DNA from 2 places in the Solibacillus kalamii genome. Region 1 is predicted to be linked to the other one. Evidence: riboswitches for the same ligand, from Rfam matches in the RefSeq annotation. Region 1 holds a riboswitch; the other holds the start of a gene.
What was found. Region 1 has a riboswitch for FMN ahead of CBM15_RS15740 (ECF transporter S component). Riboswitches for the same ligand answer to the same signal wherever they lie in the genome.
Positions count from the first base shown of each region.

Region 2: another riboswitch for FMN. It lies ahead of ribE (riboflavin synthase); the one in region 1 lies ahead of CBM15_RS15740 (ECF transporter S component).

Region 1 is NZ_NHNT01000012.1:98,567-110,676, forward strand. It holds gene CBM15_RS15730 (YitT family protein) at 213-1,070, shown strand; gene brnQ (branched-chain amino acid transport system II carrier protein) at 1,122-2,474, opposite strand; gene CBM15_RS15740 (ECF transporter S component) at 2,652-3,227, opposite strand; FMN riboswitch at 3,471-3,645, opposite strand; gene CBM15_RS15745 (hypothetical protein) at 3,751-4,974, opposite strand; gene CBM15_RS15750 (RNA polymerase sigma factor SigX) at 4,971-5,504, opposite strand; gene CBM15_RS15755 (ATP-binding protein) at 5,667-7,445, opposite strand; gene CBM15_RS15760 (response regulator transcription factor) at 7,438-8,154, opposite strand; gene ccsB (c-type cytochrome biogenesis protein CcsB) at 8,343-9,527, opposite strand; gene CBM15_RS15770 (cytochrome c biogenesis ResB family protein) at 9,524-11,182, opposite strand; gene resA (thiol-disulfide oxidoreductase ResA) at 11,196-11,729, opposite strand; gene CBM15_RS15780 (pseudouridine synthase) at 11,836-12,110, opposite strand, start outside.
Region 2 is NZ_NHNT01000003.1:123,033-135,142, forward strand. It holds gene CBM15_RS07550 (SLAP domain-containing protein) at 1-134, opposite strand, end outside; gene CBM15_RS07555 (SET domain-containing protein) at 245-628, shown strand; gene CBM15_RS07560 (alpha/beta hydrolase) at 651-1,400, opposite strand; gene CBM15_RS07565 (copper resistance CopC family protein) at 1,558-2,121, shown strand; gene CBM15_RS07570 (copper resistance D family protein) at 2,190-3,197, shown strand; gene CBM15_RS07575 (TspO/MBR family protein) at 3,259-3,984, opposite strand; gene CBM15_RS07580 (LysE family translocator) at 4,104-4,736, opposite strand; gene CBM15_RS07585 (DUF2812 domain-containing protein) at 5,054-6,250, opposite strand; gene CBM15_RS07590 (DUF2812 domain-containing protein) at 6,426-7,622, opposite strand; gene CBM15_RS07595 (PadR family transcriptional regulator) at 7,615-7,932, opposite strand; gene ribH (6,7-dimethyl-8-ribityllumazine synthase) at 8,072-8,536, opposite strand; partial or broken gene ribB (3,4-dihydroxy-2-butanone-4-phosphate synthase) at 8,555-9,163, opposite strand; gene ribE (riboflavin synthase) at 9,179-9,814, opposite strand; FMN riboswitch at 9,935-10,069, opposite strand; FMN riboswitch at 10,170-10,306, opposite strand; gene CBM15_RS07615 (VC0807 family protein) at 10,614-11,297, shown strand; gene CBM15_RS07625 (hypothetical protein) at 11,594-11,773, opposite strand; gene metE (5-methyltetrahydropteroyltriglutamate--homocysteine S-methyltransferase) at 11,785-12,110, opposite strand, start outside.

The DNA of each region.
Region 1 (12,110 bases):
ATCTTATCGCATAATTCGAACATTCCCTTAAATGGTTTTTTAATCCATGTTGCGTTTCAGTACATAATCCGTAATGAAATGACGTAAAATTTCATTACTACATAACATTGATGCATCTTTTTTTGCAAAAAAGTTGGTTAATTTACTCGTTGAAAAGTCATCCGGCCGAAATTCATGTATAATTATTACCATGCAAATTGAGGGGGAATTTTATGTCGAAGCAAGACATCGCAAAGTCAATCGGACAAAAAATCATTGTTATTATTGGCGGTTTAATCGCCGCTTATGGATTAGAAGCGGTATTAATACCAAATAACGTATCGGATGGCGGAATCACGGGGATTAGTATCGTTATTTCTCAGCTAACGCCAATATCATTAGGCCTGCTGATCGCCTTACTAAACATCCCGTTTATTTATTTAGGATATAAACAAATCGGAAAAACATTTGCTATCAATTCTGTTATCGGGATTGCATCATTAGCAATCGGTACTTCGCTTATGCACCATGTACCAACAATCATTACTGGCGATGCATTGCTTATTACAGTTGTAGGGGGGATCATTTTAGGTATCGGTATGGGTTTAGCACTCCGCAATGGTGGGGCTCTCGACGGGATAGACATGCTTGCTGTGTTACTTTCCAGAAAACTCCCTTTTGGTACAAGTGATCTCATTCTATTTTTAAACTTTTTCGTTTTCATTATCGTTTCGTTTGTTTTCGGATTCAAAGGTGCATTGCTATCAGCAATTGCGTACTATATTGCATCGAAAGTTATCATAATTGTAGAAGAAGGACTAAGCGGCTCTAAAACATACAAAATTATAACGAACGAGCCACTTAAAATGGTCGAAACGATCCGGGACCGCTTAGGACGAAGCGCCACATTCAATACGGTATACGGTGCTTACTCGCATCAGGAGTTCCAAGAAATCACTTGCGTAATTAACCGAATGGAGGAAAGCAAAATAAAAGGAATCATTCGTGAAATCGATCCGAATGCCTTTGTGACGGTGTACGAAGTAGTCGAAGTTAAAGGTGGAAACTTCAAAAAACAAAATATCCACTAAAACAGAAAACGGGTGTGTAAAAGGAAATTTTTCCTCTTACACACCCATTTTTTAATTCGTATTTACTTCACCGCTGCGATTCGGAATACATAATCCGATAACCGCCCCAACTACAGCCGGTACAATCCATCCTAAGCCAATTGAATAAAGCGGCAAGTAGTCCGCATAGATCGTTGAAATAGAGGACAACAAACTTACTTCAAATGCCGGTACACTACCGATCAATGCATTGTATCCATCAATTATACTAATAAAGAATACCAGCACAATCGCACCTGTAAATACAGGTTTTTTATAGTGAAACAACGGTCCTAAAAGTGCCAGGATTATTAACACAATTGCCAGCGGGTAAAGGAACATCAACACCGGAATCGCATATGTAATAATATTCGTTAACCCAAAGTTCGCAATGATAAAAGAAACAGCACATAGCATCACTACAAATGTCTTATAGCTGATTTTCGGAAACACTTCATGGAAAAACTCACTGCATGAAGTAATGAGCCCAATACTCGTTTTCAAACATGCAAGTACAATAATAATTGCCAACAAAATCGCACCATATGAGCCGAAGTAATGATCAGCAACAGCCGCAAAAATTTGCCCGCCATTTTCAAATGTACCTATTGCGGTTACACTTGATGCTCCCATGTAAGCAATCAGACCGTATATTAGCATCATTAATGCCATTGCAAAAATACCCGATTTCCAAGTCGCTTTTGCAATTTCTTTTTTATCTGTAATACCTGTCCGTTTAATCGCATGGATGACTACAATACCGAACGCAAGTGAAGCAAGTGCATCCATCGTATTATACCCTTCTTTAAATCCTGTCATAAACGCCTCGTTAATATAGGCCCCAGCAGGCTCAACAAATTTCCCCATTGGAGAAAATAGACTAATTCCGATTAATACAAATAAAAAGATTAAAAAAGCTGGCGTTAAGTATTTTCCGATAATGTCCATTATTTTCGCCGGATTTAACGAAAAGTAAAAAACTATCGCGAAGAAAATAAAACTGAATACCGCTAGCCACAATGTTGCCTGTGAAGGATCGATAAACGGTTCAAATCCAACGACAAACGGTACTGTTGCTGTACGTGGAATTGCAAAAAACGGCCCGATCGTTAAATATAAAGCCAATGCAAAAAACAATCCAAACATCGGATGTACTTTACTTGCCAAATCACGCAATCCATTACTTCCCGACAATCCGATTGCCAGAATTCCTAAAAACGGCAAACCAATTGCCGTAACTAAAAAGCCAATTAGCGCAAACCAATAATTCGTTCCTGCCAATTGCCCCATTTGAATCGGAAATATTAAATTTCCCGCTCCAAAAAACATACCAAACAGCATCGTTCCGATTACTGCATAGGTTGAAAATGGTATTTTTTTGTCCATCATATTCTCTCCCAAGATGTCATTTCATGGTGTTTTAATGAAACGTCCTAATTTTCTTAACAATGTACAATATCATATCAGCCCTATAACAGAATGACAATAGTAATAGTAAATATAAAAGGAGCGGTGTCATAAAGTTAACACTTTTACGACATCGCTCCGAATCTTATTATTTAATTAAGCCAAATATTGTCGGCGCTGATTTTCAATCCATACACGCATTGTACGGTAAAGCATCGTCACGACAACAATCATCATAATTCCTTTAACAATATTAAATGGTAAAATACCCAGTACGATCGTTTCGTACATATTATATTCGAAGCCTAGTAAGTACGTATACAGCGGTAAGAACGCCACATAATTTAATGCTGCCATTCCTAGTGACATAACAACCGTAGAAACAACTAAGCCTGTCATTAACCCTTTTGCAGAAGGGAATTTTTTATAAATATAGTAAGCTGGTAAAATGAATAATACACCTGTAGCAAAGTTTGCCATATGACCTACCGGAATCCCTTCAGGAGCCCCTGTGTAAATCCAGTCAAGCACATTTTTGACAAGTTCAACTAGAATACCCGCAACAGGACCCATTGTAATTGCCGCAATCAATGCTGGCACATCACTGAAATCAATTTGTAAAAACACCGGGAACCATGGTAGTGGGAAGTTTAACAACATTAGAACAAATGAAACTCCACTCAGCATTGCGATTGTTACGAATGATCGTAACTTTAAACTTCTTTTTTGCATATAAATCTCTCCTCTTTGCTGATTCCATCTCGCAAGAAGAAAGGACGTATCAAATCATTCCATGAAAAAACCCTTATACTCAAATAGAGCATAAGGGAGAAATAGGCACACTTAAATAAAGGGTCTATCAGTGCATTTGCAGCAATTCCTGATTTTTGTATACGAAAAAATATTCCGCAACAAATAAGGAACTTGAAAATAAGTACTGCAAAGCACGGCATTTTCAAAAAATGACGACCGTACCTTCACCTTCTCCCATCCAGACTATACTGTCGGCTTTGGAATTGCACCAAATCCTGCACACAAAAAGTGGCTCGCGGGCTCGAAAAGTTTGACATAACTTCCTCCAAGTAAATGGTCAGAGGTTATCACTTTTATTACCGCCGGTCGGGAGTTACACCCTGCCCCGAAGATGAATCAATATGAAATTTATGTAACAATTACCTTGCTACAATTCTTATTATATATAAAAAAAAGGAATTGTAAAGCCCATTGCTTACAATTCCTAGTAAATTAATTTGGATTATTGAAATTCATAATGGATACGATTTGCAGCAATCGGCTTCTCCACTGGTTTTGTGAAATCAAAACCGCCCCATTGTTCCTGTACAATATTTTCGAATTTGACTTGTTTATCAAAACTTGCCGCTGTCATTATTAACCCTTCAATCATTCGCATTGCTTGTGCAGGCTCGTAATTCTCCAAGTTTAAAGGCTCTTCAAATGTAATCGTAACGACTGATTCAGCGTCTTCAACTTTTAAATATACACCTGGCAATATAACCGTTCTATATATATCGTTCGCTTCCACCGTCATATTTTTGATTGCTTCTTCCACATTTGTAAAGCTCATTCGGAAATTCGGACTTAAATATACCGCCCCATTGCGCATCTGATACATAAAATAATTATATTGAGCGTTCTCATCGTTTAATAGAAACGGCTCATTTACATCTCCAATATGATCGAAGGAAATTGGTTTTCCTGAGATATTTTCTATTTGCACTTCCGTATATGCATCACTGAAAGTATCGACAAGTGAACCAAGATAATTCGATAAGGAAGCTGTTCCTGCATCATATTGGTGACCTTCCGGCAATATGTGAACAAGCGTGTTCCCTTCTTCTCGCAATTCACCCTTGTATGGATGATATTCATTAAACCCGAGCGACTGTTCATCAAGCAGCGGACTGAATGTATTATAAAGTTCCAGCTTTGACGGATTTTCTGTACCTGTTTTTTCGGCAACAACTTCATTTGGAATCAATATGCTCACTGGTACGCTTTCTGCATCATCCCCTGCAAGACCAATTTCTAATAATGTGTTGTCGGCAAGCTCATTTTCATAAACTAACGTTTGCTCCGGTTGAGCTTCCGTCGTAAAACTATTAATCATGGAGCGCTCATGTTGTGTAGACGCATCTTCTTTTGCACTCATCGTCATATTTTCTTCCGTTTCTGGAGTCTGAATGTCAAATGTTTCATTTTGCATTGTGACGGACTCATTATTCCCTATAAATTGCGCGCTGATTAAAACAATAATAAATATTGATGCAATCGAAACGAATAACGGTGCCCAACGGATGCCTTTTTGATTGTTTTGCTGTATATGAGGCGGATCTTCATTAAATGCTCCATCATCCTTTAATCGATTAAATACCTCATCTTTTGAACGATGATCGGTTACTTTCGGTGCTTTTTTCAGAAAAAGTTCAATCTCTTTTTCATCCCAATGCTCCTTTTTCATAATGGATTCGCCTCCCTTCCTTCTTGCGCTTCCAATAACAGCCGCAGATTCTTTAAAGCACGGTGCTGTGTCGTTTTAACTTTGCCGGGCGTCCACCCTAAAATTTCAGCTGTTTCCTGGATGGACAGTTCTTGAATAAATCGCATAATAATAACCATTTTCTGATCTCCTGAACATTCTTCCAATGCACCCAATAATTGATGGAGCTGATCATTTAATTCGGTAAATTGTTCAGGTGAAGGGATTGGGCTTACGAGTTGCTCTGTCTCCCAATCAAATGCTGTAAATGCATGCTTATCACGTACTTGTTTTTTTCTGAAATAATCGATCGCTACATTTTTTGCTATTGAAAACAGCCAGGTTTTTTCAGAGCTTTTCCCTTCGAAACGGTCGTATGATTTTAATACACGAACATACACTTCATGGGCAAGATCCTCAGCTGTGGTACGGTCTTTTACTAAGTAGAACAAAAAATTAAAAACATCCTGATGATACGTATCGTATAATCGATGGAAAATGGATTGCTGCACCCATCCCACCTCCATTCACGTAATTTGTCGTTTTCGAAACAAAAAAGTTACAATAATCATCCGTTTATAAACGAACTAGTCAATTAAAAAGAAAAGTTTATCACTTTGAGCGATTCAAAATGATAAACTTTTTCATAACCATTATTCCATTACCCCATTTTTTTAAGGTAATGGCAAGTAAAATGTAAAGGTTGTTCCTTGCTGTTCGACACTATCAACAGAAATTCTTCCGTTATGTGCTTCCACAATATTTTTCGTAATGGCCAGACCTAAGCCCGTTCCGCCTTTTGAGCGAGTACGTGCTTTATCAGCTTTGTAGAACCGTTCGAATACATATGGCAAATCATCTTGAGGAATGCCTTGCCCTGTATCGCTCACTTGAATTTTTGCGTAATTTTGCTCATTTATCATAGAAACAGTCACGGATCCATCGGCTGGTGTATGGCGAATCGCATTATCAATTAAGTTCGTTAACACTTGCTCGATGCGGTCCTCATCAATCGAAATAAGCGTTTCGTCCGAAAAGTCTGTTTCAATCTGCAGTTGCACATGCTTTTCTTTCGCTGTTTGGTCAAACTTATGTGTCATTCGTTCAATAACTGTAACTAATGGCACTTCTTCCTTATACAGGGTCATATGTCCCGATTCCATCCGCGCCAAGTCAAGTAAATCTGTTACAAGACGACTCATACGCTGTGATTCATCGTATATTACACGGATCATATCTATACGTTCTTCCTCTGTTGTCACAACCCCATCAATAATCGCCTCAGAATAGCCTTGTAGCATCGCGATTGGTGTCCGAAGTTCATGTGAAACATTGGCGATAAAATCCGATTTCAGCTTTTCCAGTTTTGTTTCCTCGGTTTTATCTCGTATAACAGCGACTGCACCACGAATGGAGTCCCTGCTGTACAGCGGACTAATCGTTATACTGTAATAGGATTTGCCCATTTCAAACTCTTCGTCCAGCTGATCTTCAAAATTCAATACATGGTCAAGCATTTGGTAAAGTTCATCAGGTATCGGCTTGGAGCTGTCCAATCCTTTTTCGACGAACCATTTTTGCAGTAGTCGCTCTGCAGGGGGATTGCTCACTAAAATCGTTTTATCACGATTAAATGTAATAACGGAATCGGTCATCGATGTTAAAATACTCGATAATTGTTCTTTTTCCTGGTTGATCACTTCCAAATGATGCTTCAATTGGCGGCCCATCTGGTTAAACGCAACGGCAAGCTGACCAATTTCATCATTTTGCTTCGTTTCAATTTTAGAATCGAAACGTCCCTTCGCCAATTCGAATGCATGCTCTCTCATTTTACGCAATGGAAGCGTTATTTTAGAAGATAGGAAAAATGCAAAAATTGTCGTCAATATAAATGCGATGGCTGCAGCTATAACAACAATTTTCGTTGTTTCATTACTTGTCTGGTGTAACGCATCGGGATTTTTGTATATAAAAACGGCCCCATGTAAGTCTTCAACACTTTTCAGCGGGAAACCCAATACAATATAATTGGTGTCGCTCGCATCTTCTTCCCGATTTGAAGGCAGCTTCAGTTCCTCTACTATCGGCTCTGATGATGCATATACTTCTTCAAATGCTTTACTGCTTATTATTTTTTGCTGAATTTCTTCTTTATTGATTCCTTCTTGTCTTGCATACAATATTTCATCTGAATTTTTCGCGATAAGTACATTTGTTGTTTCCGTTAATAATTCCGAAATAATCGCAAACTGCTTATCATCGATTTCTTCCTCATCGATAATGCTCGCAATAGCTGCGGCTGTTTGCCTTAATGAAGCCTCGGACTGCTCGTTATGATAGTTTTCAAGAAACTCCAACATGAAAATGGTGAAAATAAACAGGACAAATGAAACGAGAAGCAAAATGGTTCCCCATAGCTTCCCGACAATACTTGTTGCTATTCTAATCATTTACGACCTCGAATTTATAGCCTACTCCCCAAACCGTTACAATCATTTTCGCTGCATTTTCAGAGACACGGTTCAGTTTTTCACGCAGACGCTTTACATGTGTATCTACTGTGCGCAGATCACCAAAGAAATCATAATGCCAAACTTCTTTTAATAATTGCTCACGGTCGAAAACTTTATCGGGTGATTTCGCCAAAAAGTACAATAATTCGTATTCTTTCGGTGTTAAATTTACTTCCGTTCCATCTGCTGTCACACGATGTGCATCATGATCAATTGTTAAATGCGGGAACACAACTAGATCTTTAGATGATGAAGAATTTGAAACAGGTGAAAATACTGCTGAACGTCGTAATATTGCTTTTACACGCAATACGACTTCTCGCGGACTAAATGGTTTCACAATATAATCATCCGCACCAAGCTCAAATCCTTGTACACGGTTTGCTTCTTCACCTTTTGCCGTCAACAATATAATAGGCGTTGTTTTCTTTTCGCGCAGTTCAGCACAAACTTCCAAACCATCTTTTTCAGGCATCATAATATCCAACAAAATACAATGATAATCTTTTTCAAGTGCCATCGAAAGTGCTTGTTCTCCATTTTCCGCTTCTTCTACTAAATAGCCCTCACGCTCTAAATACATTTTTAACAAACGACGAATTCGATCCTCGTCATCCACTATCAACACAGAAATATTTTCAGACACTGGTGTTGCCCCTTTCAAAACTCTATTTCTCTTCTCTATTGTACCTTTTTAGTGAACGATTGAAAAGAAAAGCCCAATCATTGTGATTGAACTTTTCGAACTTTATGACTGTTTATTAATTATTTTGTATAGAATTGGAAACTATTATAATTGCTTTAACGATAGGTTAAAAAGCAGTTATTGTCACATTATGCATAAGAGTGTAATCCTGCAATAACAAGATTAACAACGACTAAATTGAATAAAATGATTAGAAAACCAATTACCGTTAGCCAAGCACTCTTTTTTCCTTCCCAGCCTTTTGACAGACGCAGGTGTAAAAATGCTGCATAGAACAGCCATGTAATAAGGGCCCATACTTCTTTCGGATCCCAGCCCCAAAATCGTCCCCATGCTTCCTGTGCCCAGATCATCGCAAAAATAAGCGCGCCTAATGTAAAAATCGGAAAAGCAATTAAAATCGAACGGTAGGCAATTTCGTCCATCAGCGTCGAGTTCACCCGTTTAACTAATGGCTGAAACATTTTCGCTATCTTTCTTCTAAAAATCAGTCGAATGAGTATATAAATAATTGTACCGAACAGAGCAGACCAAAAAACAGTTGTGAGTTTCCGTGCATCGATCAATGCCGGTAACTCAAATAACGGTGTCATACGGTCTTCAGACAACTCCACATACTCATTCATACCGAAAATAGCCGGCATCAAATACGTTGAAGTACTGACCTGATCCAATGTATCAACGTATTCATATTTCGCTTCATAATCCATTGCATTAAATGTAACCGTTGCCGCAACGAATCCTACAACTAATACACAGCAGAACATGACTGCTTCCAGCCAAAAACTTTCTTTTGAGCGCTCGTCCATATTCACATTTCTCAGCAAATAAATAAGTCCGGCTACCGCACTAATCCCAAAAATCGATTGCCCTAACGCTGCAGTTGTAACATGGATCGTCAGCCAATGACTTTGCAGTGACGGTACTAATGGACTTACCTCTGTCGGGAACATAGAGGCATATGCAATAATCAATAATGCAATTGGTAAAGCAACAACCCCTAATGCTGCCACTTTATACGTAAAGTAAATAACGATAAAGGATAGAACGATGAACATACCGAATGCTGTCGTAAATTCAAACATATTACTAACCGGTGCATGTCCTGTATAAATCCAACGTGTAATAAAATAACCTAACTGCGCAACAAAACCGATAATTGTAACAACAAGGGCAATTTTACCGTATTTATCTGCCCGAGCTGCTGCTGTGTCATTTTTTACTTTAATTGCGCCTGCAAATAAAAATGTCCCTACCAAATAACTAATAAATGCCGCATACAGTAAATAACCGCTTAAATCGATTAAACTCATAAGGTTTTACCATCCTTTTCTGTTTCAACATGTTCGTTGTTTTCTATTTCCTGTTGATCTACGTATTGTGGTAAATGAGCATGCTTCGTTAATGCATCTAAATCCTTTTTCATACTAAACCAGTTTTTATTCGTATGTGCTGCCATGCGTATTGTTCCATCAGCCAACTGTTCAATCCATATACGGCGATGATTCCAATAGGAACCGATTACAACACCAATCATAAAGATAATGCCCCCTACAATTAAAATAGGGATTGTCCGGTCATAACGAATCGTTAAACCCGACATATGTCGCGTTTCCACATTCGAAAACTTCATTTTATAAATATTGTCACCTTCTGGCTCCAGTGTTTGCTGGATCGCAACAAAGCTTGTCTCCCCATCTGGTGTTTCAGGGGTAGTCATTTTAAAAATAAATGCCGGATTATTCGGTGTTTGGGTAGCAGTTTGCGGTACACCATCTTCAAAACCTGAAAAGTCCGGATAAAAACCCATTAATTCGACCTGTGCGCCATTTTCAAGCGTATATACTTCCTGCGGGTTCGTTAAATCAATGCTTAATTGACCTAGCGATTGTTCTGTTTCCTTATTGATTAAATCAAAAACCATTGTTTTAATCTCATTTAATCGGAAATCCATCTGATAAAATGCATAGCCCTCATGCTTGAGCGGATGGTTTACCTGAATTCCGTATTGCTTCACTTTTTCCAGGTTTTCCGCCTGTCCTGGTACGCTATTTTCCTGCTGTTTATACAATGTCACGTCTGTCTGGTAATTTTTTGCGACTACATTGACCCCTTGTTTGATCTGCTCGCCCTGCGGAACATTATCGTAAGTCTCCAAAATAAATTTATCATTCTTTAGGAAATACCCGTCCATACCCGGTACAGCACGTGTCTCGCCTTCACGAAGCCACATCGATTCATCAACGTACATGCCCGGGACTAAATGGAGCATGACCCCTATTAAAAAGACAATTAATCCAACATGATTTACATAGGCACCATAGCGCGAAAAACGTCCACGTTCCGCTAAGATGGAATCATCCTCACGTCGAACATTGTATTTCAATGTTTTTAAAGATTGTTCAACGAGCTGAAGCGTTTGATCGGGCGTTTCAGTTGGTTTCCCCTCACCAATAATTCGCTGACGCTTCATAAAGTTTGAATGTCGTTTAACTCGTTGGTTTTTTAAAGATTTATGTAATGGAATACCTCTATCTATACTTGCAATAATAATGGACACGCCTAACATTAATACAAGTAATTGGAACCATAAGGATGAATAAAGATCCGATAAACCTAACGCGTAGTATATTTCACCGAACCATCCATAAACATCCGAATAGTACTTTTCCTTCTCAGCGTCTGTCGCTACGCTTATGTAAAACTCCTGAGGTAGGATTGTACCAATTGATGCTGCTATTAAATTGATAATAATGAGCGTAATTCCGACTTTCACACTTGAGAAAAAATTCCAAACCTTATCAATAATTGACTTGTTATAAGTTTTTGAACGTATGGCTGTCCCTTCGTACCGCATATCTGCAATTTTTTTGCTTTTTTCTTCTGCGGATAATGGAGAACCGCATTTTTGGCAGAGCGTTGTACCTTCAGGATTTTCATGCCCGCATTCACAAAGTAGTTTATTCATTGCGTAAAAACTCCTATTCCGGCTTGATTGACTCCATATATTGCACAATTTCCTTCTCGGTCATTTCTCCAGTAATAATACGGTCTATTGTACCGTCGGGTTTAATGAAAATTGATGTAGGCAGGGGTCCAATATTATAGGCAGTGAAAACACTTTTCGTTTTATCGATCGCAACCGGGAACGTCATCCCCATATTCGCCACATATTTTTTTACTTCAAATTCAGACTGCGCGAAGTTAACGGCAATAATTTGAACATCCTGGCCCTTAAATTCCGCATATTGACGCGTCATTGCAGGGAATTCTCGTTCACATGGCTCACACCATGTACCCCAGAAATTCAGTACGACACCCTTTCCCTCGTAGTCTTTCAATCTATGTTTTTCCCCTTGTAAATCTACTACTTCAAAATCAGGCGCCTGTGCCCCGGCTTGTACAATATTTATTTTATCTTTCGTTACGGCAGCGTAAACTGTATATCCGATTGCGATTGCTAAAATGGTTAAAATGATGCCGCGAGTCACAGAACGTTGTTTCTTTTTTTCCAAATAAAAAACCCCCTTCCACTTCAGCAAGTACTGTTGCCTATTATAGCAAATTATTACAAAATTTAAATTCTTTTCTTTCAGAAGGACTTATGAATATCATAAACAATTAATTGTTATAATCAACTTTACCTGTCTCCGCTAATACACGAAGTAGTTTTACTTCATGTTTAGTCAGCTGACGGTATTCTCCTGGACTAAGACCTGTTAAATCCAAAAATGCAAAGCGCTCGCGTTTTAATTTCACGACAGGTGTACCGATTGCTTCAAACATACGGCGGACTTGGCGATTTCGCCCTTCATGGATCGTAATCTCACAAATTGCTTTACCGGCATTCTCATCAAAGCTAGTCATGCTTACTTTTGCAGGAGCCGTTTTACCGT
Region 2 (12,110 bases), on a different contig from region 1:
ATAGCTGTTCGTATAAGGCAACAGGAAATTCTCTTGTCCTGTTCTTTAGTTTGTTGAAAAACTTGTTCTATTAATAATCGATCCTGAGCTGAAATTGCTTTATCCCAGGCGGGTTCATATTGCAGTTTTTGCATGAACTTCATCCTTCCAATAAATTATTTACGTAAATAAGTAATTAAACAACCTTTCTTCTATAATACATGTTACAGTAGGAAAGAATCTTAAAAGTTAGAAGGCGAAAAATATGATCGAAGTAAAGAATTCCCCGATAAGTGAAGGGGAATATAATCGCGGTATTTTTGCGATTAACGCAATTCCTGAAGGAACGTTATTCCACCAAGCACCGGTACTAAGCTATCCAAATGAGCAGCATGAACATATTGAAAAAACGAATCTTGCGGATTATGCGTTTGAATTTGGCATTGGACGCTCTGCAATCCTTTTAGGCTACGGGATGCTATTTAACCATTCGTATGAGCCGAATGCCACATATGAAATCAATTTCGACAACGAAACATTCGATTTCTTTGCCTATAAAGATATTGAAGCAGGCGAAGAGATTTTTATTAATTATAATGGCGATGTTGATGATAATGACCCGTTATGGTTTAACAGCGAAGAAGAATAACAGGAGGAACTGTCTACAATAATTAGACAGTTCCTTTTTCTATTCCCTCGATAAATCGAATGATATCATCCGTCAGTAATTCGCGTTCTTTTCCTAATGTAATTAGATGACCGCTGTTGTCGTATTTTTTTTTCGTAATAGATTTGCTAATTGCAGTCTTTTCAATTATATCAATGCTTTGGTGGAAAACCGGTTCATCGAGCATACCTTTTGCCAGGAAAAGCGGTTGTTTCAGTAAATGAAGCTGTTTTCCTGTTTTAACGATAAACTGCTGCAGTGCAATCAGTTTTTCGGCAGGTCTTGGAAAGTGATCGTCTAAAAAATCTTGCAGTTCCTGTTCAGAACTTCCTCTATTTTGTAAATACCTCTTGGAATAATAGACAACACGCTGTTCCAAACCTTCCACAGGCCGCTCCAATACTGGTGAAGAAATAATACATAAAGCCTTCACTTCAGGGAATTCATTTGCCAGTCTTATTCCTAGTACACCACCTAATGACTGACCAATTACCGTAATCGCTTCATATTTTTCATCGATTAAAAATTGAACTGCCTGTCTGCTATGTTTCCATATCTGCTCCATAGAACTTGCAAATAATTGTTCCGGTGATGCTCCGTGCCCTGCCAGATTTGGCGCATAACTTGTATATCCTTTATTATGAAGCATTTTTGCCACATAGTGCATCTCTTTCGCATTGCTCGTAAAACTATGTAAAAGCAGGACGGCCTGTTTATGTCCATTTAAAAAAATATCCTCTACAAAATATTTCATGTTGGTCCCCTTTTCATTTGTGACAATATTATAGCATAACAATTCTCTCTTACTGACATTTCCTCAAGTTTAAAAAGCGGAAACAGTGCAAATGTTTTATTGTTCGGCTACAATATGGATTGAGTAAAAAAACCTATGAAAGGAGAATCATATTAATATGAGAACAATATTATTATCGATTCTTGCTGCGTTATTTTTAGCTGTACCGAACGTAGCAGCACATACGTATTTAGACACGACTAACCCAGAAGATGGAGCAGTTGTAACAGAAACATTGCAGGCGATCGAACTTACATACGCCGGGAAAATTGAAGTAGGCAGTACATTTAAAGTCATTTCAAGTAACGGTGAAGAAATAGAAACAGTTTCGATGGATTTAGTCGATGGTGTATTAACGGGTACTTTTGATTCCCCATTACCAAATGATGACTATACTGTTGAGTGGAATAGTATTAGTTCTGATGGCCATCCATTGTCAGGTAAATTCTCATTTACGGTTGATGCACCTGTAGCTGAAGAACCGGTCGAAGAAAAAGTTACAGAAGAAAATGAAGAGCAAGTAGAAGTAAACGAAACGGTAGAAAATAATGCAGCGGAAACGACTGCGGCAGATGAGGAAGAATCATCAAACAATACATTACTATATATCGTTGGAGCCCTTTTACTTCTTATTATAATAGTAAGTATTTTCACGATTGCTAAACGGAAAAATGTAAAATGATGGCATTGACCATTTTTAGTCAATTTTTACTCTATGTTAGTTTAGCTCTTCTTATGGGCTCATTTATCTTGTACTGTATCCCAGAAACAGTTCGTCCGAAAATTGATATTTCTGCAAAGTGGCTCATTGTTAGCGCGGTCATCTTGCCGGTTGTCACATTTGTACCGAATATTCAATTGCTAACAATTTTGACACCACAGTTTGGCTTCATGGAATCAGTGGTTATGCTGCTTATAAAATTTAAAGTTGGCCATTCATGGCTCGCGGTCATTGGCTTTACGTTTATTTTGCTTATAATGATTCGCCAATTTATGAAGAAACCTACGAAGCTTTTAGCGGTCATGTCAATTTTTATTTTAATCGCCATTATGGCGGCAACTGGCTATATTAGTCATGCAGGTTCAATGACAGGCATTGTCGGATCGGCACTGGATTTTGTTCACCTTCTTGCTGTCAGTGTTTGGCTCGGTATTTTACTCATGATGAGTTTTTTCTCAAAAGATGCACTTAACTGGGAAGCCTTTTTAAAATGGTTCTCCCCTGTTGCGCTCGTAGCTTTTACAGCCGTTGCTTTAACTGGTGTCCTGATGACTGACACAATCGTTCCTGGCTATGTGACAAGCTGGTCGAGCAATTATGGACAATTGCTATTCATTAAACATGTTTTGCTCGTACCGTTGACTGTTATTATTTTGGCAAACAGTCTGCTCATTAAATTGAAGTTGAACAAGCCATTGTTTGAACCGCGTACATGGGTACGGATTGAAACGATTTTGCTCATATTGATTTTATTCATTACCGCACTGTATAGTGAGCAACAGCCACCTAGTTTTTATGTACAGGAAATTTCGCCGTTTTTTGAATTGTTCTACCGTAGCTCAATTGAAGCCGGTATGCGCGGGTATTTCCAAATGACAGGTATTGGCTTAGGATTTTTCCTGTTGACTGCACTGTTCATCGGTCTTGTCATCGTAAGTTATATTAAACAGTTGCCGGTCATTGTATCGGCTGCTATGACTTTTGCGGTGACACTATGTTTTTACATGGGCTTTATGTCAATTGTATTTTTCAAATAGTGTCCAAAATAAAGGGTTGTAGTATCAAGTCTGTTACGACTTATACTACAACCCTTATTCATTATGCGAACTTTTTCGTCTTCATCCCAACATAGCGAATGAGTGCCGCGATAATTAATATCACCGTTAATACGATTGTACCGTACTGCATTGTCGAATTATCTGTTTTTACAGCAATACCGATTAGTGCCCAAACGATGACTAGTGGAAAGAAAATATCCTGCGAGATGGCAACGGCCAAATAACCGAGAATAACCGCAACTCCTACAAGTACGAGCGAACCGACCACCTCTGAAATCCCCAAATCGACACCATGATATTTTAAAACATAACTTACATTAGCAATTGTCGCTACGGATATCCAAGCTAAGTAAAATGAAAACGGAAAACGCTCTGAAAGACCTTTTTCTGTATTTTTATACTGCAGGTAAATCGCTATCAGTGTAAATAACAAAAAGAACATAACGATAATGGACAGTATAAACTGTTCATAATGCCAACTGAACAGCCAAGCAATATTAAATATACAGCTGATGATAAATAAAATACCCACTTTTCCTTTAAAACGATTGTCTTTCACTTTGCGGTATATCGTAATCAGCCATATGACAAGCAGTAAATAAATTAACGACCAAATTGAAAATACGTAGCCTGCCGGTGTAAATAACACTTCTAATCGATTCGTAATTTCTGATGCCGTTTGCCCGTTTAATGGCAGGGTATTGGATAGCGCATTTACTACGATTACAGCAATCATGGCTATCCACATTGTAATATACAAGCCCATTTTTCATCATCCTTTTTTCTAGAATTAGGGAACTATACCCTTTTTTAAAAAAGAATAAGCGGTGAAAGGCTATTGCGTTTTAAGGGCAATGTGGTTGTGAATTACGCATATGTTGACTATCACGTCTGTTTTTCAAGTGCAAGTTTGATGCCAAAACCGATTAGAACCGCTCCAGTTAACGTTTCGATCACCGATTGTGTAGCAGGTTTTTTCATGAAATTGCGGATTTTGTTTAATAAAAATACATAGAGCGCAAACCAAATAAATGTTAAAACAATATAGATAATTCCCATTGTCAAAAATGGCCAAAACGGTTCTGCGCCTTTTGATAGGAATTGCGGTAAAAAAGTCAGGAAAAATACTGCTACTTTAGGGTTTGTGATATTTGTAATGAGGCCCTGCTTAAAATAGGAATTGCCTTTAGCTTCAATTTCCGGAATGTCCGTCATTTCCTCCGTATCTGCTTTTTTCGCACGCATGCTCATTAATGTTTTGATACCTAAATAGCATAAGTAGGCTGCTCCAACATATTTCAGCACTGTAAATGCCACGGCAGATTTTACAATAATCGCCGATAGCCCCGCAACCGCTGCAATTGTGTGGACGGTTAATCCCGCGCAAGAGCCGACCATTGTTTGAAATCCGCCCTTTTGTCCGTTAACAATCGTATTTTTCGTAACGATCGCTGTATCAGGACCCGGTAAAATAATGAGCAGTATACACGCAATTATAAAGAACAGAACATTCTCCATTTAATCACCTTCATTTTCTGAATTTTTAAATATGTTAACATAATTCATCGAAATGAAGCTAGGGGAATTTTAATTTTAATGGATTGCTAGTGTGACGTTACTTGTATACATTCTGATGTGACTGATTTTATTAGAAGTCTTTTATATTTATTAGAAAACTTCAAAGGTTTATTAGCATTTTCCGAATGTTTATTTGAAGATCTAAGAGCATTATTAGAACAATTGCCTTATATATTAGAAAATCGGTAACTTATTAGAAGATGTCAAATTGATATTAGATGATTTAAATATTTATTAGAATATTACTAGCGATTCCTTCAATCGTCAGCAAGCAATGCCATTTTCTCGGCAGCTTTCTCTATGATTACATCATCTTTAACCTGACCCCTATAATTGATATACATCACAGTTCGACCCCTTACAAAAAGAAAATCTTTATGAAAAGAATTATCCCTAATCAGCAGACGATCAAAAGCTGTGTGTTTTCTTTCTTTAAAACTTGCAGGATCACTTCCATATGTATGCTTGATTATTAACTCATTAACTAGTGAGCTAACATGGGAATGGAAACGTAGCTTATAAACTTCCGATGAGATTGATGGTTGATATGCATGATTTGGATCGTACCATTCCCCTTCCTGAATAACGCCCATTTCTGTTGAATCATATTGAACAGAAGCAAAAATATTCCACTGTGATGAGTAGGTGCTTCCCAAATCCTCGCCATCGAAGTAAAATGGCTTCCTTTTAAGATGCGGCTGATTTTCAATTGAAGCAAGTCGGACAATTGGCAGCCCTGTATCTTCTTCTGGTAAAGAGGTTGTTTTCATACTCCATATTTGGTAAATCGGTATAAACACAAGAGTTAATGTAATTACTAATACTATGAAACTGTAGACAATACCTGACCGGTAAAAGTTTTCCCATGGTTTTTGTTGATCGTCTAATATCCCAGCTTTAAGTTCATTACGCAAACAATTGATTCCAAATAAGCTTTTACCTATCGGAAGTATTTGTATAAAATTAACGAATAATACTAACAACGGAGCAAGTGTATATCCATCTATCAGTTGTAAAACAGAAATATTTCCGTTTTCGAAAGATTTGACGAAGACCGTAGTGATTAAAATAATTGCAATAAAATTAACTATAAAATTAAATAATGTTTTATTAAAAGCTTTTTTTGCTATTGAGATTTGCTCTTCTCGATTTATTGGAGGTTCATTTGCTTTACGTTCAGTCGGTGCTGCAAATACGTGAAAATTGCGGTCACTCGCAATATAGTCCCAGCCGCTTTCTTCGTATAACCGAATTTTTTCACTTGATATGTATTTGCTTTTTGCAAGTTCCAGCCGGTAATCCATTCGTTTGCGATCACCTTTTTTAAACTTGGCAAAATATGTGCCGATCTCAAAAAAATGCAGCCCTTGTTCGGACATATCGGAAAACCAGCTTTCATGTTCCTTGATACGCCAAGATTGCCCGGGTCTTATTCTGCGTACTATTTCTGCCATTGCTCCACCTCCTCACCTATATGACCTAACAATAAAATAGAAGGGAATGTTTGTAAATAAATAATTAAGACCAGGAAACCATTTCAGCACTCCCTGACGCAATAAAAAAATTGAAAATGTTCACAGCAAAAAGGCAATCCTGACTATGCAGGATTGCCTTTTACACCGCTTGGATCTAACTATCCGCAAGCAGCAATATTTTCTGAGCTGTATTTTCCACTATCACATCCAACTCTGCATATCCGTAATAACGGATATACATTACCACTTTATCTTTTGATGCAACTAATTGTTTCCATTCTTCATCCTCGCGAGTAATAAGATGATCAAAGCCAGGGTGTTTCCTTTCTATGAAACTTTCCCTTTCATCCCCGTATGTATGCCACTCCATCAAGTCAGACATCAATGGTTTAGCGAACGCCTGAAATGTTAAATTGTATATTTCAGTAGAAACGCTCGGTGAGTATGCACCACTTTTATCCAACCACATTTCACCCTTAATTATTCCATTTTCGTCCGTTTCAAACTGCACGGGTGCAAAGATACTCCAATTTGTTGTATAGCGGTTCGCCCAATCAACTTCATCGCTATAAGAATCCTCCCGAGTTAGCTGTGGATTTTGTTCGATATCGGCTAAACGGACAAACGGCAAGTTTTCGTCATTGTTTGGCATCATAAAGGTATCCATCTTTTTCAATTGGTAAAATGGCATTAGGCCGCTTAAAAGAATAATTCCTATAAGGACAACCGAAAATACACTATTTTTTTTCAAACTTTTTTTCCATGGGGCATGGTGATTGATGGCTTTGCCTTCTTTTAAACTTTTTTTCAATTCTTGAATCGCCAGTATAGCTCTTATCGCGTAAAAAACATAGTGAATATAGACGAGAGAAAGGATACTTTGCTGAACGACATATCCTTCAACTAACCGTAAGACCGGGGTTCCATCCAAAAACCACATCGCCAAAAGCATGCCTAGAATCAAGGCTACTCCAAGAGAAATCCATATTAAATAAAATACGAGTTTTTTACTTAGCCGCTGTAACGTAAATGCCTGTTCTGCAGGATCTGTATGGATTTCGGGTGCATTGTTTTCAGTTGGCGAAGAGAAAACATGAAACCATTGATAGCTTGTGACATACTTCCAGCCGTTTTCCTCGTACAGATCAATTTGCTCATAGGTAATTAATTTCCTATCTGTCACCTCAATCCGGTATTCAATTCGCTTCGGGTCACCTTTTTTAAAATGGGCTAAATTTGTTCCCATTTTATGAAGGTGGAGCCCCTGTAACGACATATCCGAAAACCAGCTTTCGTGTTCTCCAATTCGCCAGTAGTTGGTTGGTCGGATTTTGCGCACCATTTTAGTCATCGTTTCCCTCCTCTAATATACTGCTGTCGAAAATTAGAGATTTTAGACGAGCATATTCTATTCTTAATGCATGCTCGCCTTCTTTCGTAATTTCATATATTTTTCGCCGCCCATCGTCTTTTGCCAATGCGATTAATCCGTCTTTTTGCATTCGTGATAGGACACCATATAACGTTCCGGGCCCCATTGTTAAACGGCCTTTTGATACTTCTGTAATGGATTGCATTAACTGATAACCATGATTTGGACGCATTAAAGTCAATAATACGTAATACATTGCTTCAGTCATCGGTCCGCCATTATAAGACATATACATTCCTCCAACTATTATGTCACGCGATATATCGTATAACGTAATAATAATCTACATGAAATTATTTGTAAACTTGTTATTGAAAGCAAAGAAAAAACCACCCCAAATTTTTTGGAGTGGCATGCACTAATATTTATTAAAACATTTTATTCAAGTTTGCCATTTCAATTGCAGACATTGCGCTGTCGTAGCCTTTATTGCCTGCTTTCGTACCAGCACGTTCAATTGCCTGTTCGATATTTTCAGTCGTAACAATACCGAAAATTACCGGAACTCCTGTATCCAAGCCCGCTTTTGCAATTCCTTTTGCTGCTTCGTTACATACATAATCATAATGAGTTGTAGAGCCGCGAATGACCGTACCTAAACCGATAACTGCATCATAATTATTTGTTTCAGCCATTTTTTTTGCTACAAACGGTACTTCAAAAGCACCTGGAACCCATGCTGTATCAATGTTTGCTTCGTCAACACCATGACGTTTTAAGCCGTCAATTGCACCACTTAATAATTTATCATTAATAAATTCATTGAATCGCCCTACGACAATTCCGATTTTCAAATCTGTTCCGAATAATTGTGCTTCAAATGTTTTTCCCATTTTAATTACTCCTTTTTATACCAGTACGGTAGTTAATTTTATATATTGAACTAAGTCTTCGATAGTAATAAATTTCAGGTTATGTTTTTGTGCTATCTTTTTGAGCTGCGGCATGCGGGCCATTGAACCATCTTCGTTCATAATTTCACAGATAACTGCGACTTCATTCGAACCGCATAGCTTCGCCAGATCGACGCCTGCTTCCGTATGCCCGCGACGCTCCAACACGCCTCCCTGTTTTGCAATGAGCGGGAACACATGGCCCGGACGATGAAAATGCTCCGGTTTTGTTGCAGGATCAAGTAATGCTAACATCGTTTTAGAACGCTCAAATGCACTTATACCTGTTGTTGTATGGATATGATCGATACTAATCGTAAAAGCTGTTTGATATGTATCGGTATTGCTTTGCACCATTGGATGAAGGGAAAGCTTTTCTGCAATTGCAGATGAAATTGGTGTACAAATTAACCCTCTTCCATAAAGCGCCATGAAATTAATATTTTCCGGTGTAGCGAATTCTCCTAAAACTAGAAAATCTCCTTCATTTTCACGGTTCTCGTCATCTGATACAATAATAATCTCACCGTTTTTCAATGCATGAATTGCTTCTTCAATTGTATTCATTTTGTCACCACTCCTCTAAAATCCTGTACGTTGCAAAAAGTCCATTGTAATTGTACTTTCCGTTTGATTTTGTAAATGTTTTTTTACATATTTTCCGATTAGATCTGTTTCAATGTTTACAACATCTCCCGGCTTTTTATAGCCTAATACAGTCTGCTCATACGTATGAGGGATTAAGGAAATGGTAATGAATGTGTCTGTCACATCAAAAATTGTTAAACTCGTGCCGTCCACTGTAATTGAGCCTTTCTTGATGCATTCTGCAATCAAATGCTTTTCCATCGCCAGATCAATATAAACTGCATTGGCGACGGGTCTTTTCCGTTGAATTGTTGCAATTCCATCAACATGGCCCGAAACAATATGCCCGCCGAAACGTCCATTCGCCGACATTGCCCGTTCCAGATTGACAGGCATACCTGCTGCTAATTGCTGGAGGCTCGTTGCTTTGACGGTTTCTGGCATAACATCCGCTAAAAATACGGATGACGAGAATTGTTTCACTGTCAGACAGACACCGTTAACGGCAATGCTGTCCCCGAGTTGAACATCGTCTAGAATTTTGTTTGCGCGAATGGCTAGTTCCATCGCTTGTGTGGACTGGCTGATCGATTCAACCGTCCCTAGTTCTTCAATGATTCCTGTAAACATCCTGCTCACCTCTTTTTAAAATTAAAAAAGAACCCCGATTGGATTCGGAGTTCGATGAGAGGAAAATTGAGCATCATCAAATAAGCTTTTTGAAGTTATTTTTCAAAAAACTGCTGACATTGCTTCCTTCTCCCATCCAGACTATAACTGTCGGCTTTGGACTTGCACCAAATCCTGCACACAAAAGTGGCTCACGGGCTTAGAGTTAAACTCATCACCGTCGATTGGGAATTTCACCCGACCCCGAAGGAAATTATTTTTTTCAATAAAATAAAAAATCCCGTCACAAAGGCGCGACAGGAAAAGTGTATAGCAAAAAATCACATTTAAAATCAAATTTTTAAAAAATGTGTTGCCATTCCTTCTCCCATCCAGACTATAACTGTCGGCTTTGGATTTGCACCAAAATCCTGCACACAAAAAGTGGCTCACGGGCTTAGAGATTAACTCATCACCGTCGATTGGGAATTTCACCCGACCCCGAAGGAAATTATTTTATTTGAAAGTTATTGTAACATAAATATTTTAAAAAGCTAATAGTATTTTAGCACCTACTTACTTTTTGTTCCTTCAATCCTTTTACCTCTACCCCTCTATTATTAAAATTTTGAAACTTTACTCAAGGTAATGCGTAGAAGAATATACATAATATTACAGAAAATAGAAAGGAGTTATTAAAGCTGATTTTAAGTGTCTTTCATTTGCTTGGTTGCTTTTTTAGGTTTTATTTTTATAAAATATAGCGTCGGATAATCTTCAGTAATATAACAAAACATTTTTTACGGTAATGGAGGCTTTTATGGCTAATAATTCACAGTCGAATAAATATCTTATCTTTATAGAACTACTGTTTTATGCAGCTTTACCCTATGCAATATGGAAGTTTGGCCGAGAACCTTTTGGTGATTATGCCGCGATGCTGATGTCCACTGTTCCCGGAATAATTTATACTGTTTACCGCTTTGCAAAAGATCGGCAGTTTAATGTGACGGGCTTGTTTATTTTAGGCTCGATGCTTATAGGTACTACGGTAGATTTATTGTCAGGTTCAGCGGAGCAAATGATTTGGAATAATGTTTATTTAGGACTTTTTTACACATTTCTCTATGTAATTTTATTTATTATAAAAAAGCCTTTTCCTTTGTATGTTGCAGTTGATTTTGCCTATTTGCAAGGCTATCCTCGAAAGGACAGTAAAACATTATTCTTTCAAAAAGGGATTTTTAGATGGTTTCAGCTGATTCAGATTGTTTTCATTATTCGAGGACTTGTTATGGCAGGAATTACGGTCTATCTTTTACGGAAATATGGAATTGACAGCTATGGTGACATGCTGATTTATAAACGAGGAGCAAGTTGGGTATTTTCCGGAATTGTCATGGGGATGTTCTTTTACATCAACGTAATTGTTCAAAAGTATACAAATCGATTACAGGAGAAGAAGGATGAAAAGCTGCCGGAACCTGACATTGTGGCGGATTAATTTTTTCTGAAAGGATGATGGAGATGACAAACATTAAAGAATGCCCAAAATGTCGCAGCACGGAATTAGGTAGAGGAAAACACAGCGGGTACAGTGTAATGTCACCTGTTAATAAATTAAGTTTAGGATGCAATATCGAGTACATTATTTGTACCGATTGCGGGTATATTATAGAAGGCTATGTCGTAAAGCCCGAGAAATTTAAAGGAACTTTTTAATTCGATACCACGATTACAAATAGCCCATTGCATATTGCAATGGGCATTGTATTTTCTATTTGTTTATAAAAAATTCCTTCATCCTACTAACTCAGCTTTTACAAAATAATATGCCTTTTGAATCTCCTTTGCATCCGCTGGGTATGTCGTCATCAACTCATCACGTAACTCTTTAAGGCTTTTTGTATAACTTCCTGTAAAGCTATTCATTATCGCTGTCAAAAACACAGGGCTGTAATTTCTTTTCATTCGACTCATAGTAACCACCCCTAATTCAACTGTTTTAGTCGCTCTTTTGCGGCAACCATATTTTTCAATGATGCAATGGTCTCTTGTTCCGTACGAGTTTTCAGACCACAATCGGGATTGATCCAAAATTGTTCTTTTGCGATTACTTTTTTACTATTTTCTATAATAGTTGCCATTTCTTCCACAGTTGGAATACGCGGGCTATGAATATCATATACACCTAAGCCAATTCCAAGTCCATATGGTGTTTCTTTTAGTACTTTTATCAGCTCCCCATGACTTCGTGACGTTTCAATTGAAATTACATCCGCATCCAATGCTTCTATAACATCAATAAAATCGTTAA